2 linked regions of the Glaciimonas sp. PCH181 genome follow. The protein of the gene in region 1 binds, or shares a complex with, the protein of each later gene. Links are inferred from orthologs where the notes say so. Each region holds a gene or a part of one and is shown in the gene's direction. Other genes may lie near its edges.

The links.
Region 2: the proteins of accC (region 1) and accD are in contact, whole or in part, in a solved structure (PDB 8UXZ), measured with the Escherichia coli proteins. The link is inferred for Glaciimonas sp. PCH181 from one-to-one orthologs.

The regions. Positions count from the first base shown.
Region 1 is NZ_PYFP01000001.1:2,765,693-2,774,123, forward strand. The notes cover bases 1,251-4,138. They hold accC (acetyl-CoA carboxylase biotin carboxylase subunit), read left to right. Parts: upstream 1,251-1,953; coding sequence 1,954-3,324; downstream 3,325-4,138. Other genes in these bases: accB (acetyl-CoA carboxylase biotin carboxyl carrier protein), read left to right, coding at 1,300-1,752; prmA (50S ribosomal protein L11 methyltransferase), read left to right, coding at 3,333-4,138. Also shown: C7W93_RS12620 (hypothetical protein), read left to right, coding at 1-21; C7W93_RS12625 (TlpA disulfide reductase family protein), read left to right, coding at 65-592; aroQ (type II 3-dehydroquinate dehydratase), read left to right, coding at 749-1,186; more of prmA, read left to right, coding at 4,139-4,265; C7W93_RS12650 (DUF3426 domain-containing protein), read left to right, coding at 4,272-5,798; C7W93_RS12655 (carbohydrate kinase family protein), read left to right, coding at 5,935-6,876; C7W93_RS12660 (hypothetical protein), read left to right, coding at 7,082-7,393; C7W93_RS12665 (peroxiredoxin), read left to right, coding at 7,490-8,029; C7W93_RS12670 (MFS transporter), read right to left, coding at 8,125-8,431. UniProt on the Escherichia coli protein: This protein is a component of the acetyl coenzyme A carboxylase complex; first, biotin carboxylase catalyzes the carboxylation of the carrier protein and then the transcarboxylase transfers the carboxyl group to form malonyl-CoA.
Region 2 is NZ_PYFP01000001.1:883,254-886,029, reverse strand. It holds accD (acetyl-CoA carboxylase, carboxyltransferase subunit beta), read left to right. Parts: upstream 1-840; coding sequence 841-1,713; downstream 1,714-2,776. Other genes in the region: folC (bifunctional tetrahydrofolate synthase/dihydrofolate synthase), read left to right, coding at 1,804-2,776; trpA (tryptophan synthase subunit alpha), read left to right, coding at 1-728.

The DNA.
Region 1 (8,431 bases):
ACAGACCAAAATCAACCGTAATATTTCTAAAAATTGATTTTACGCACAGGAACAACGAAGCCGAATGAAACAAAAATTACTCCTCTATATCCCGATTGCGATCCTATTTGGCGCGATTGGCTTCTATTTTAATCATCAACGTTTAACACCATCCGCCCCGGCCGCACCTGCGGTTGCTAATCTTTTTGCGCAATCCATGGTCGAAGCGACAGGAAAACCGGAACCTCTCTCTGAATGGAAAGGCAAGCCACTAATCGTTAACTTTTGGGCAACTTGGTGCGGTCCTTGCGTAGAAGAAATGCCCGAATTGAATGCTTTACGTGCAGAATTAGTGAGCAAAAACATTCATGTAATCGGCATCGGCATCGATTCACAAGACAATATTGCGAAATTCGCTGAAAAATACAAGATTACCTATCCTTTATACGTCGCTGGCGTGAATGGCACGGCGCTGCTCCGTCAATTTGGCAATGATGCAGGCGGCTTACCGTTTACCGTTCTCATCGGTGCAGACGGACAAGTAAAAAAAATGTATCTTGGCAGCATTAAATTTGATGAGTTACGGAAAGATTTAGCATTACTAGGGGCTTGATGTGATTGTCGTAGTTGCAATTAAAGCGACATTCACATAACCTGCATCACGCTTCTGAAATCTTGGAAAAACGGTAGCAAAAACAAATTCCTCTTGCCAGTTAAAGTCATTTGACGGCAAAATGCGCCCATCGTCGTCAAACGAAGCACCATCTACATGGCAAAAAATATACTTCTTCTCAATGGCCCTAACCTGAATTTACTGGGCACACGTGAGCCAGAAGTTTACGGATCGACCACACTGGCAGACATCGTGCTGGCAGCGCAAACGCAAGCGGCGACGGCGGGCGTGCGACTAGCGCATTTTCAAAGTAACCATGAAGGTGCGTTGATTGATCGCATCCATGCCGCCAGAACTGAAGGCGTAGACGCCATCGTGATCAATCCCGGCGGACTAACGCATACCAGCGTTGCGCTAAGAGATGCATTAGCAGGCGTCGCCATTCCCTTTGTCGAGGTACACATTTCCAACGTTCATAAACGTGAGGATTTCCGGCATCATTCTTACCTGTCGGGCATTGCCGTCGGGGTCATTTGCGGGTTGGGCGTAGAAGGTTATCCCATCGCTATCGGATTCGCAGTCAATCAGCTTTAATCACCACAGACTTACAAATTCGCTATAAATGCGTCGATCTGCCCATTAAAAACAAGAATGGCAGTTATTTCCAATTTAATTTTTTAAAAACATACACTCTGAAGGATGGCATTATGGATTTGAGAAAACTCAAAACGTTAATCGATCTGGTCGCTGAATCGGATATCGAAGAGCTGGAAGTCACCGAGGGTGAAAGTAAAGTCCGCATCGTCAAATCATCGGCATCGCATAATCAAGTTGTCATGATGCAACCGCAAGTTGCCCATCAGGCTGCGCAAATGCAAGTTGCAGCGCCAGTTGCCGCTGCAGTGGAAGTGCCTGCAATCCCAGAAGGTCATATTGTCAAATCGCCAATGGTCGGTACTTTCTACCGTTCTTCAGCGCCCGGCGCGGCAGTATTCGTCGAAGTCGGCTCGGAAATCAAGGAAGGCGAAACCTTGTGCATTATCGAAGCCATGAAATTGCTCAATGAAATCGAATCCGACAAAACCGGCGTAGTAAAGAAAATCCTGGTGGAAAACGGCCAACCAGTTGAATTCGGACAACCTTTGTTTATCATCGGTTAAGTTGACACCAACAGCGAGTTAGTTCGGCCCAGCCGGACAAGCTTGCTGGTAGAAATTACCGGTGGCGAATAGGACGGCAGAGAGCATTGCGCGCAATCGTAGCCAAGATGGCAGCGCTCCCTCACCCCGCCAGCCTAACGCTTAATCTGCTTGAATTTGCTTGAATCTGCTTGACTCTTAGCGACGGAAATACCATTTACTATGTTTGAAAAAATTCTCATCGCCAATCGCGGCGAAATCGCCCTGCGCATACAACGCGCGTGTCGTGAAATGGGCATCAAAACCGTGGTGGTCCATTCAGAAGCCGACCGCGAAGCCAAATACGTGAAGCTGGCCGATGAATCGGTCTGTATCGGCCCGGCGCCGTCAAGCCTGAGTTACCTGAACATGCCTGCGATCATTAGCGCAGCAGAAGTGACCGATGCTGAGGCGATTCATCCCGGCTACGGTTTCTTATCGGAAAACGCCGATTTCGCTGAACGTGTAGAACAATCCGGCTTTGTCTTTATCGGCCCACGTCCAGCGAATATCCGCTTGATGGGCGATAAAGTCTCCGCCAAACAGGCCATGATCCGTGCCGGCGTACCTTGTGTTCCCGGTTCTGAAGGCGCATTGCCGGACGATCCGAAAGAAGTCATCAAGATCGCCCGCAAAATCGGGTATCCGGTCATCATTAAAGCCTCCGGCGGCGGCGGCGGACGCGGCATGCGCGTAGTGCACACAGAAGCAGCGCTGGCAAATGCCGTCACCATGACCAAAACTGAGGCTGGTGCAGCATTTGGCAATCCAGAAGTGTATATGGAGAAATATCTGGAAAATCCACGTCACGTGGAAATCCAGATTCTGGCCGATCAATATAAAAATGCGATCTGGCTAGGCGAACGCGATTGCTCCATGCAACGCCGCCATCAAAAAGTCATCGAGGAAGCCCCAGCACCGGGCATCCCTCGCAAAGTCGTTGAGAAAATTGGCGATCGTTGCGCTGAAGCCTGTCGCAAGATGGACTATCGCGGTGCTGGTACGTTTGAATTTCTTTACGAAAACGGCGAATTCTATTTCATTGAAATGAATACCCGCGTGCAGGTTGAACATCCAATCACTGAAATGATCACCGGTGTCGATATTGTTCAAGAGCAAATTCACATCGCAGCCGGTGAAAAACTGCGTTATCGCCAACGCGATATCCAATTGACCGGCCATTCGATAGAATGCCGTATCAACGCAGAAGACCCCTTCAAGTTCACGCCATCGCCGGGTAAAATCCTGTCATGGCATGCACCGGGCGGCCCTGGCATTCGGGTTGATTCGCACGCCTACGCCGGTTATTACGTCCCGCCGCATTACGATTCGATGATCGGTAAAGTCATTTCATACGGCACCACGCGTGAGCAAGCGATCAAACGCATGCAAATCGCTTTGTCTGAAATGGTGGTCGAAGGTATCAGCACCAACATCCCTCTGCATCGCGAGTTGATGATTGATGCACGCTTCATCGAAGGCGGTACAAACATCCATTATCTAGAGCATAAACTGGCCGAAAGACCAGAATTGCCTAAATCTGAAAAGAAGTAAGGTTGCACATGAGCTGGACCGAAATAGTCATAGAAGTAGCCCGTAATCACGCTGAGGCATTGTCGGATGCGTTGATGGAGGCTGGCGCGTTATCGGTCTCAGTGGAAGACGCCGACGAAGGCACTGCCGCCGAACAACCGTTGTTCGGCGAGCCGGGGATGGAGCCGGAAGCCGCAGCATGGGAACGTAGCCGCGTAGTGGCGCTGAGTGATATCGATGCGGATCATCCCGCCATCGTCAGCGCAGCGGCCCTTGCCTGCGGCCTGGAAACTGCCCCGGTTTATACCTTGCGCGCAGTCGGCGATCAGGATTGGGTTCGTCTCACCCAATCCCAGTTTGCGCCTATCCATATCGGCAAAAATATCTGGGTCGTGCCCAGCTGGCACGATGCACCGGACGCGAATGGCCTGATTCTGGAGCTTGATCCCGGTCTCGCGTTCGGCACCGGCAGTCATCCCACTACACGGTTATGCATGGAATGGCTAGAAAGCCATCTCGGCGAACAAAAGGTCGCCTCCGTACTCGACTATGGTTGCGGATCAGGTATTTTGGCGATGGTGGCTAAAAAACTTGGTGCCGCCAATGTTATCGGTGTGGATATCGACCCGCAGGCGATTGTATCGGCGCACGATAATAGCGCCCGTAATCACTGTGAGATTGCTTACTATCTTCCTGACGAGTTCGTCAGCCTGTCGCCGCAAGGGACTTTCGATATCGTCGTGGCGAATATCTTGTCAGGCCCGCTGAAATTGATGTCGCCAATGTTATGCGCCCGCATTGCGCCGGGCGGCAGTCTGACTTTGTCAGGCGTTTTGGCAGAACAGGCACAGGATGTTATCGCCGCTTACGCACCATGGCTACAAATGACGGTGTGGCGCGAGCTAGATGGATGGGTTGCCTTATCTGGAACGCTTCCCCTGCAAACCGAACGGGCCGCATAGATAATCATGGCTCTGGCGACGCAATGCCCCCATTGTCAGACCATTTTTCGGGTCGCTAACGACCAATTAAAATTGCGCGCAGGGCTGGTCCGTTGCGGTGCCTGCCGTGAAGTATTCAACGGCATTGAGCACTTAGTAAGACCGGGCCATGCAACTTCCGGCGACAGCAATAGCTTTCCGTCTACCAGCCAACATGGCAATCCATCGCCCACGGCGACGTGGACCAACGAACGTTCGGCGCCAATAGCACCACCTTTGGCAATATCGGCACCGATGCCTCTACCAACGCCGCCCGCGCCTGAAATAGTTTCTCCGCGGGCTTCGAATCCGCTACCAAACAACACTGCGACACCCACTCCGGTTGATACATTTCACGCGGCACCAAATTACTCTGCCCAGCCTGCTGCTGAACAGCCGATATTCGGTGAGACTAAAGAGTCACCATCAATCCAAAAAGTACCGTCACCCTACCCGCATTTTGCCCCTCCAAGCCAAATCGACAAGGAAAGTGCTTATTCTCCAACCCCCGCCAGCGCTCTCCAATCCGAATTCGCAGAGAAACGCCAAGAGGTATCTCCGATACCTGCAGCCTCATCTGGATACGCGGTGCAAAAGCTGCACGTTACCGTCCCGCTGACAAGTTCGCCCAATGTCTGGCATCGCCATGTCAACGCGATCCCAACTAACGTTGGCGATAGCGCCAGCGAAGATCCGTTGCAACGCATGACCTTGTTTCAAATAGAGCCCGGGGCATTGGATGGTACGGATTATTCGGCTGATGACGACGAGTTAGATCGACTTATCGATGAATTACAAAATAGACCGTGGCGCGGAAAAAAACAAAACGCGCCGGGAATTGCCGCCCCAAAGGTCCCCGACGTCATTTTAGGTGAGGCCCGCGATACGCTCGGCGAGAAAGCTGGCAATCGCGTCAACGAGTACAGTACCCCTCCTACAACCGTTACCGAAGATAGCGAAGATATCATCGCCGAACCACGCTTCATGCAGGAAGCAAGGCGTAAACAGCGTGTCGGCGGCGCAATAAGAACGAGTATGTGGTTAGGCTGTGTATTGCTGCTGATCACGCTAATCGGACAAGCCGGTTACACATTTCGGAATCAGTTAGCAGCAAGTTTGCCGCCGCTAAAGCCTGCGTTACAGAGGGCTTGTAATTATCTGGGCTGCAAGATTGGCTTACCGATGAACATCGACGGCATATCCATTGATGCTAACGATCTGCAATTAATCGTTCCAGCACGCAATCAGTTCGCTCTCTCTGTGCTCATGCGCAATCGAAATAGTAGCGTTCAGGCTTGGCCAAATATTGAACTCACCTTAAACGATACCAGCGAAAAAGCGATTGCGCGTCGCGTGTTTACGCCAACTGACTATTTGCCCGCCACGATCAACGCAACTAACGCGACACTATTGACACAAGGATTTGCCCGCAATACAGAGCAGTCCGTCAAATTGACATTTGAACTGTCTCAATTGAAAGCATCTGGCTATCGCGTTTATCTGTTTTATCCGTAAAATCCACTCAGATTTTTTAGCACCGCATTGCTGGCTGATGCCGCAATATCGATGCGCATTATGCGCGGTAAGATACGGCGTTAGAACACCTCCAGCACGATCAGGATTCCGATTACTCTCTCTCTGAAAACCACTTATGACATCCCTCATCTCCGGTTCGTTAGCTTACGACGTCATCATGCAATACCCAGGCCGTTTCGCCGATGCTTTGCTGGCGGACCAATTGCACAAAATCAACGTTTCCTTTCTGGTGCCGACGATGCGTCGCGACTTCGGCGGGTGTGCAGGAAATATTGGCTATAACCTGAAGCTACTCGGCGGTGAGCCGTTGATCATGGCAACCGTCGGCAATGACGCTGCACCGTATCTGGATCGCTTGAAACAACTGGATATTTCTTGCGCAGGTATTCGCACCATCGAATCGATTTATACCGCCCAATGTTTTATCACCACCGACGCCGGAAATAATCAAATTACCGCCTTTCATCCGGGTGCGATGACCCATTCGCATGAAGTGACGATTGCGGCGCTGGAAGAGCGCAGTGAAATCAAGCTGGCTATCGTTGCCCCCGACGGGCGTGACGGCATGTTGCAGCATGCAGAACATGCGGTATCGCATGGCATTCCGTTGATTTTTGATCCAGGCCAAGGGATGCCGATGTTTGATGGCGCAGAATTGCGCCACTTTATCGCGCTTGCTACCTATATTGCCGTCAACGACTACGAGGCAGAATTACTGACTGCGCGCACAGGTCTGAGCCTGACCCAAATTGCAGAACAAGTGACCGCACTGGTCGTAACACGCGGCGAATTGGGCGCAGATATTTTTACGGGCGGCGAAAAAATCGCCATTCCTTGCGTTAAACCAGATCGCATTTTAGACCCAACTGGCTGCGGCGATGCTTTCCGCGCGGGGATGCTATACGGTCTGACCAACGGTATGGATTGGGCGACTATCGGACGTTTATCGAGTTTGATGGGCAGTATCAAGATCGCGGCGCAAGGGCCACAAAATCATCAGCCTAGCCGTGCAGAAATCGATGATCGCTTCCAGCAGGCTTTTGGTTACCAATTGTAAAAGGTAGGTCTAGCGCTAAGGATACACTCTGGTGCAAGAAAGCGTTATTACGAAAAATTATCATCAATTAGCGTGTGTTATGGCTATTTTTATCTAATAACCGGCATTTAATTATATTTAAAACATGATTTTGCAGAATCTCAATGGCTGAACTTCATTTGTCCATTTGCATCCAATCTTGCATCAAGACAAGGAAGGCAAGATCATGAAAAAAATTCTTTTAATAGGCACGTTGGGCGCAGCGCTATTGTTAGGTGGTTGCGTCGCGGTCCCCTATGACAGCCCCTACGCTTATGGCGGCGGCTATAACACCTACACGCCTTATGGTGCAGTAGACGGCGCGTATATTGCCGGCGGACCGGCTTACTTTGGGCCGGCGGTTTCTCTGGGTTTCGGCTACTCCAGCTATCGCCCGTATCGCTGGGGTAATGGCTGGCGCGGTGGACGTGGCGGCGGGTGGGGCCACGGTGGTGGATGGGGTGGCGGTCGCGGCAGATGGCAAGGCGGCGCGCATTAACAGCCACAGAATCCAGTCGACAAAATAGTGCTCTAGCGGCATGATTACTATTTGCCACACCACAGCATCGGTAACGGCTCTCTTTAAAGGAATAACATGAAACGATGGATTGCCGGACTGGTTATCAGCACAACGATCATGGCCCCTGCTTTTGCTGTGCTTAAGGTTGGCGATAAAGCACCTGTTTTCTCTACGCAGGCCTCTTTGGGCGGTAAAGTATTTACCTATTCACTCGCTGATGCGCTGAAAAAAGGACCAGTAGTACTGTATTTTTATCCGGCAGCGTTCACAAAAGGCTGCACCATTGAAGCCCATTTGTTCGCGGATGCGACGGATCGATACAAAGCGCTGGGCGCGACTGTGATCGGTGTATCAAATGACAATATCGATACGCTGAATAAATTCTCGGTAAGCGAATGCCGTAGTAAATTTGCGGTCGCTGCAGATACTACGCAAAGCATCATGAAATCGTATGATTCAGTGCTTTTATCGAAAACAAGTTACGCCGACCGCGTGTCTTACGTCATCACGCCAGATAGCAAGATTCTGTATGAATACAGCAGTCTAAGTCCTGAAAAGCATGTCGAAAACACGATGCAGGCATTGCAACAATGGGCAGACAAAAACAAAAAATAAGTTTTTGAAGCATTTTGTTGAGGCGCAATAAAAAGCGCGCTTACTTCATAGTAAGCGCGCTTTTTTCATGGTCGTTTCAATCGTTTAATGCAGGATTAACTGGCTGGCGTAGCTGCAAGCTTGCGCCGGTGGGCATCCAGATTCGGCAGAAAAATGGCGAATATACCAATCAGCGGCAGGAATGAACAGACATGATATACGAAGCTAATATCAGTAATATCCGCTAACTTGCCTAGCGCGGCAGCGCCAATCCCGCCCATACCGAACGCAAACCCAAAGAATAATCCGGATACTGTGCCAACTTTGCCCGGGACCAATTCCTGCGCAAACACCAAAATAGCCGAAAATGCAGAAGCCAGAATAACGCCGATAATCACCGTCAAAATCCCGGTCCAAAACAAA
Region 2 (2,776 bases), 1.9 Mb from region 1 along the record:
CGGCGGGTGATCCCGATCCTGAACTGACCGTACCGTTAATGCATGCGCTGGTGGCAGGCGGTGCTGATATTCTCGAATTGGGGGTGCCGTTCTCCGATCCAATGGCCGAAGGTCCGGTAATTCAGCGTGCGTGCGAACGCGCGCTTAAATTCAATGTAAGTTTGCACGATGTATTAGGTTACGTACGCACGTTTCGTCAGACAAATACCGATACGCCAGTGGTGTTGATGGGTTACGCCAATCCACTTGAACGCATGGGCGTTGATGCTTTTATCAGTGCGGCAAAAGAAGCTGGTGTCGATGGCACCATCGTCGTTGACTATCCGCCGGAAGAATGCGAAGAATTCGCCCATAAAATGCGTGCTAACGGTATGGACCCCATCTTCTTATTGGCTCCAACGTCAACTGAAGAGCGTATTCAGCAGGTAGCAAATGTCGGCGGTGGATTTGCTTACTATGTGTCACTCAAAGGCGTGACTGGTGCTGCAAATATCGATATCGTTGAAGTCACCAAACGCATTGCAGCGATCCGCAAGCATGTTAAATTGCCAATTGGTGTGGGTTTCGGCATCCGTGATGCAGCTACAGCGAAAGCCGTTGCACAGGTGGCGGACGCGGTTGTCATAGGTAGTCGTATCATCCAGGAGCTAGAAAACACACCGCGTGAGCATGCAGTTGCTGCAGTGCAGACGTTCATCAGCGGTATACGTAAAGCGCTGGACGAATAGTTGTGAAAATAAACAGGAGAAATGCTATTGGCTAACAAACAGCGATTTACTATCGCTGTTTTTTGGTTGAAGGTACAATTCGGCAAGTAAAAAATATGAAGGAGGTCGCTCTATGAGTTGGCTTGAAAAACTACTCCCCCCACGTATCCAACGCAGCGATTCAGCGACACGCAAGTCTATCCCTGAAGGACTTTGGGTTAAATGTCCATCCTGCGAAGCTGTGCTCTATAGGACCGATCTGGAATCCAATATCCACGTCTGCCCAAAGTGTAGTCATCATCTGCGTATTCGCGCCCGTGATCGTCTCGATGCTTTGCTGGACGCCGGTGGCCGGTATGAAATCGGTCAGGAAACATTGCCGATTGATACCCTCAAATTCAAAGATAGTAAAAAATACCCTGATCGCCTTAAAGCGGCGATGGAAGCCACCGGTGAAACGGATGCTCTCATTGTGCTTGGCGGCGCGATTATGACGTTGCCTGTTGTAGTTGCCTGTTTTGAGTTCGAATTTATGGGTGGCTCGATGGGTTCTGTAGTGGGTGAGCGGTTTGTTCGGGGCGCGCAAGTCGCGTTGGAGCAAAAAGTGCCATTTATCTGCATTACAGCGACCGGCGGCGCGCGGATGCAAGAAGGTTTACTGTCGTTGATGCAAATGGCAAAAACCACAGCGATGCTGACTAAATTATCGGAAAAGAAATTACCGTTTATTAGCGTGCTGACCGATCCGACCATGGGCGGCGTATCCGCCTCATTTGCGTTTATGGGCGATGTTGTAATCGCCGAGCCAAAAGCGTTGATCGGCTTTGCCGGACCACGCGTGATCGAAAATACTGTGCGTGAAAAATTGCCTGAAGGCTTCCAGCGCGCTGAGTTTCTAGTCACCAAAGGTGCGGTTGATATGATCGTGGATCGACGCAAAATGCGTGAAGAAATCGCGCGTTTGTTGGCCTTGTTGCAAAATCAAACGGCTGAAACGCTGGCTTGATATTGCCTGACCTTGCATAACGTTATTAGCCTGATGAATAGCCCGAATCGTTAGCTGTTCGGGCTATTGTTTTTGTTAAATGAGTATCGAATGCCTACACCGTTGACCACGCCAACCGCTTCTAGTAAACCGACCACTCTCGACGAATGGCTGTTATTACTCGAATCGCGCCACTTTAAAACCATCGATATGGGCCTGGATCGGGTCAAATTGGTTAAAGAGCGATTAAATATCCAGTTTGGTTGTCCGGTTATCATGGTAGCCGGAACCAACGGCAAAGGGTCGACCTGTGCGATGCTGGAATCAATGCTGCTACGCGCCGGTTATAAAGTTGGCTTATATATCAAGCCGCATTTTTTACTCTTCAATGAGCGGGCGCAATTGAATGGCGAATCTGCATCGGACGAGGCGCTGATTGCCAGCTTTGAGGCAGTGGAAGCACAACGCGGCGATGTCTCTTTAACGTATTTTGAATTCACCACTTTGGCGATCATGCATTTGCTGGCATCGTCAAATCTGGAAGTTGTGATTTTGGAAGTCGGTCTTGGCGGGCGTCTGGATGCCGTCAATGTGATAGACGCAGATATCGCAATCGTCACTAGCATCGATATTGATCACACTGATTATTTAGGCGATACCCGTGAAAAAATCGGTTTTGAAAAGGCCGGTATTTTCCGTGCGGGCAAAACCGCTATTTGTAGTGACCCGGTGCCGCCGCAGTCATTGATTGATCATGCCAACGCCATCGGCGCTGACTTGTGGTTGTTGGGACGCGATTTCAACTACACCGGTGACAAGCAACAATGGAATTATGGCGGACGTGGACAACGTCGGAATTCCCTCGGTTATCCTAGTCTTCGTGGCGCAAATCAATTATTGAACGCTTCAGCCGCATTAGCCGCGTTAGAGGCGCTACGCAATCAATTGCCGGTGAGTGCGCAAGAGGTTCGCACCGGCTTGGTAACGGTCGAATTGCCAGCCCGTTTTCAAGTGATGCCTGGTCAACCTTTAGTTGTGCTGGACGTTGCCCACAATCCACATGCATCGGCGACGCTAGCCCAAA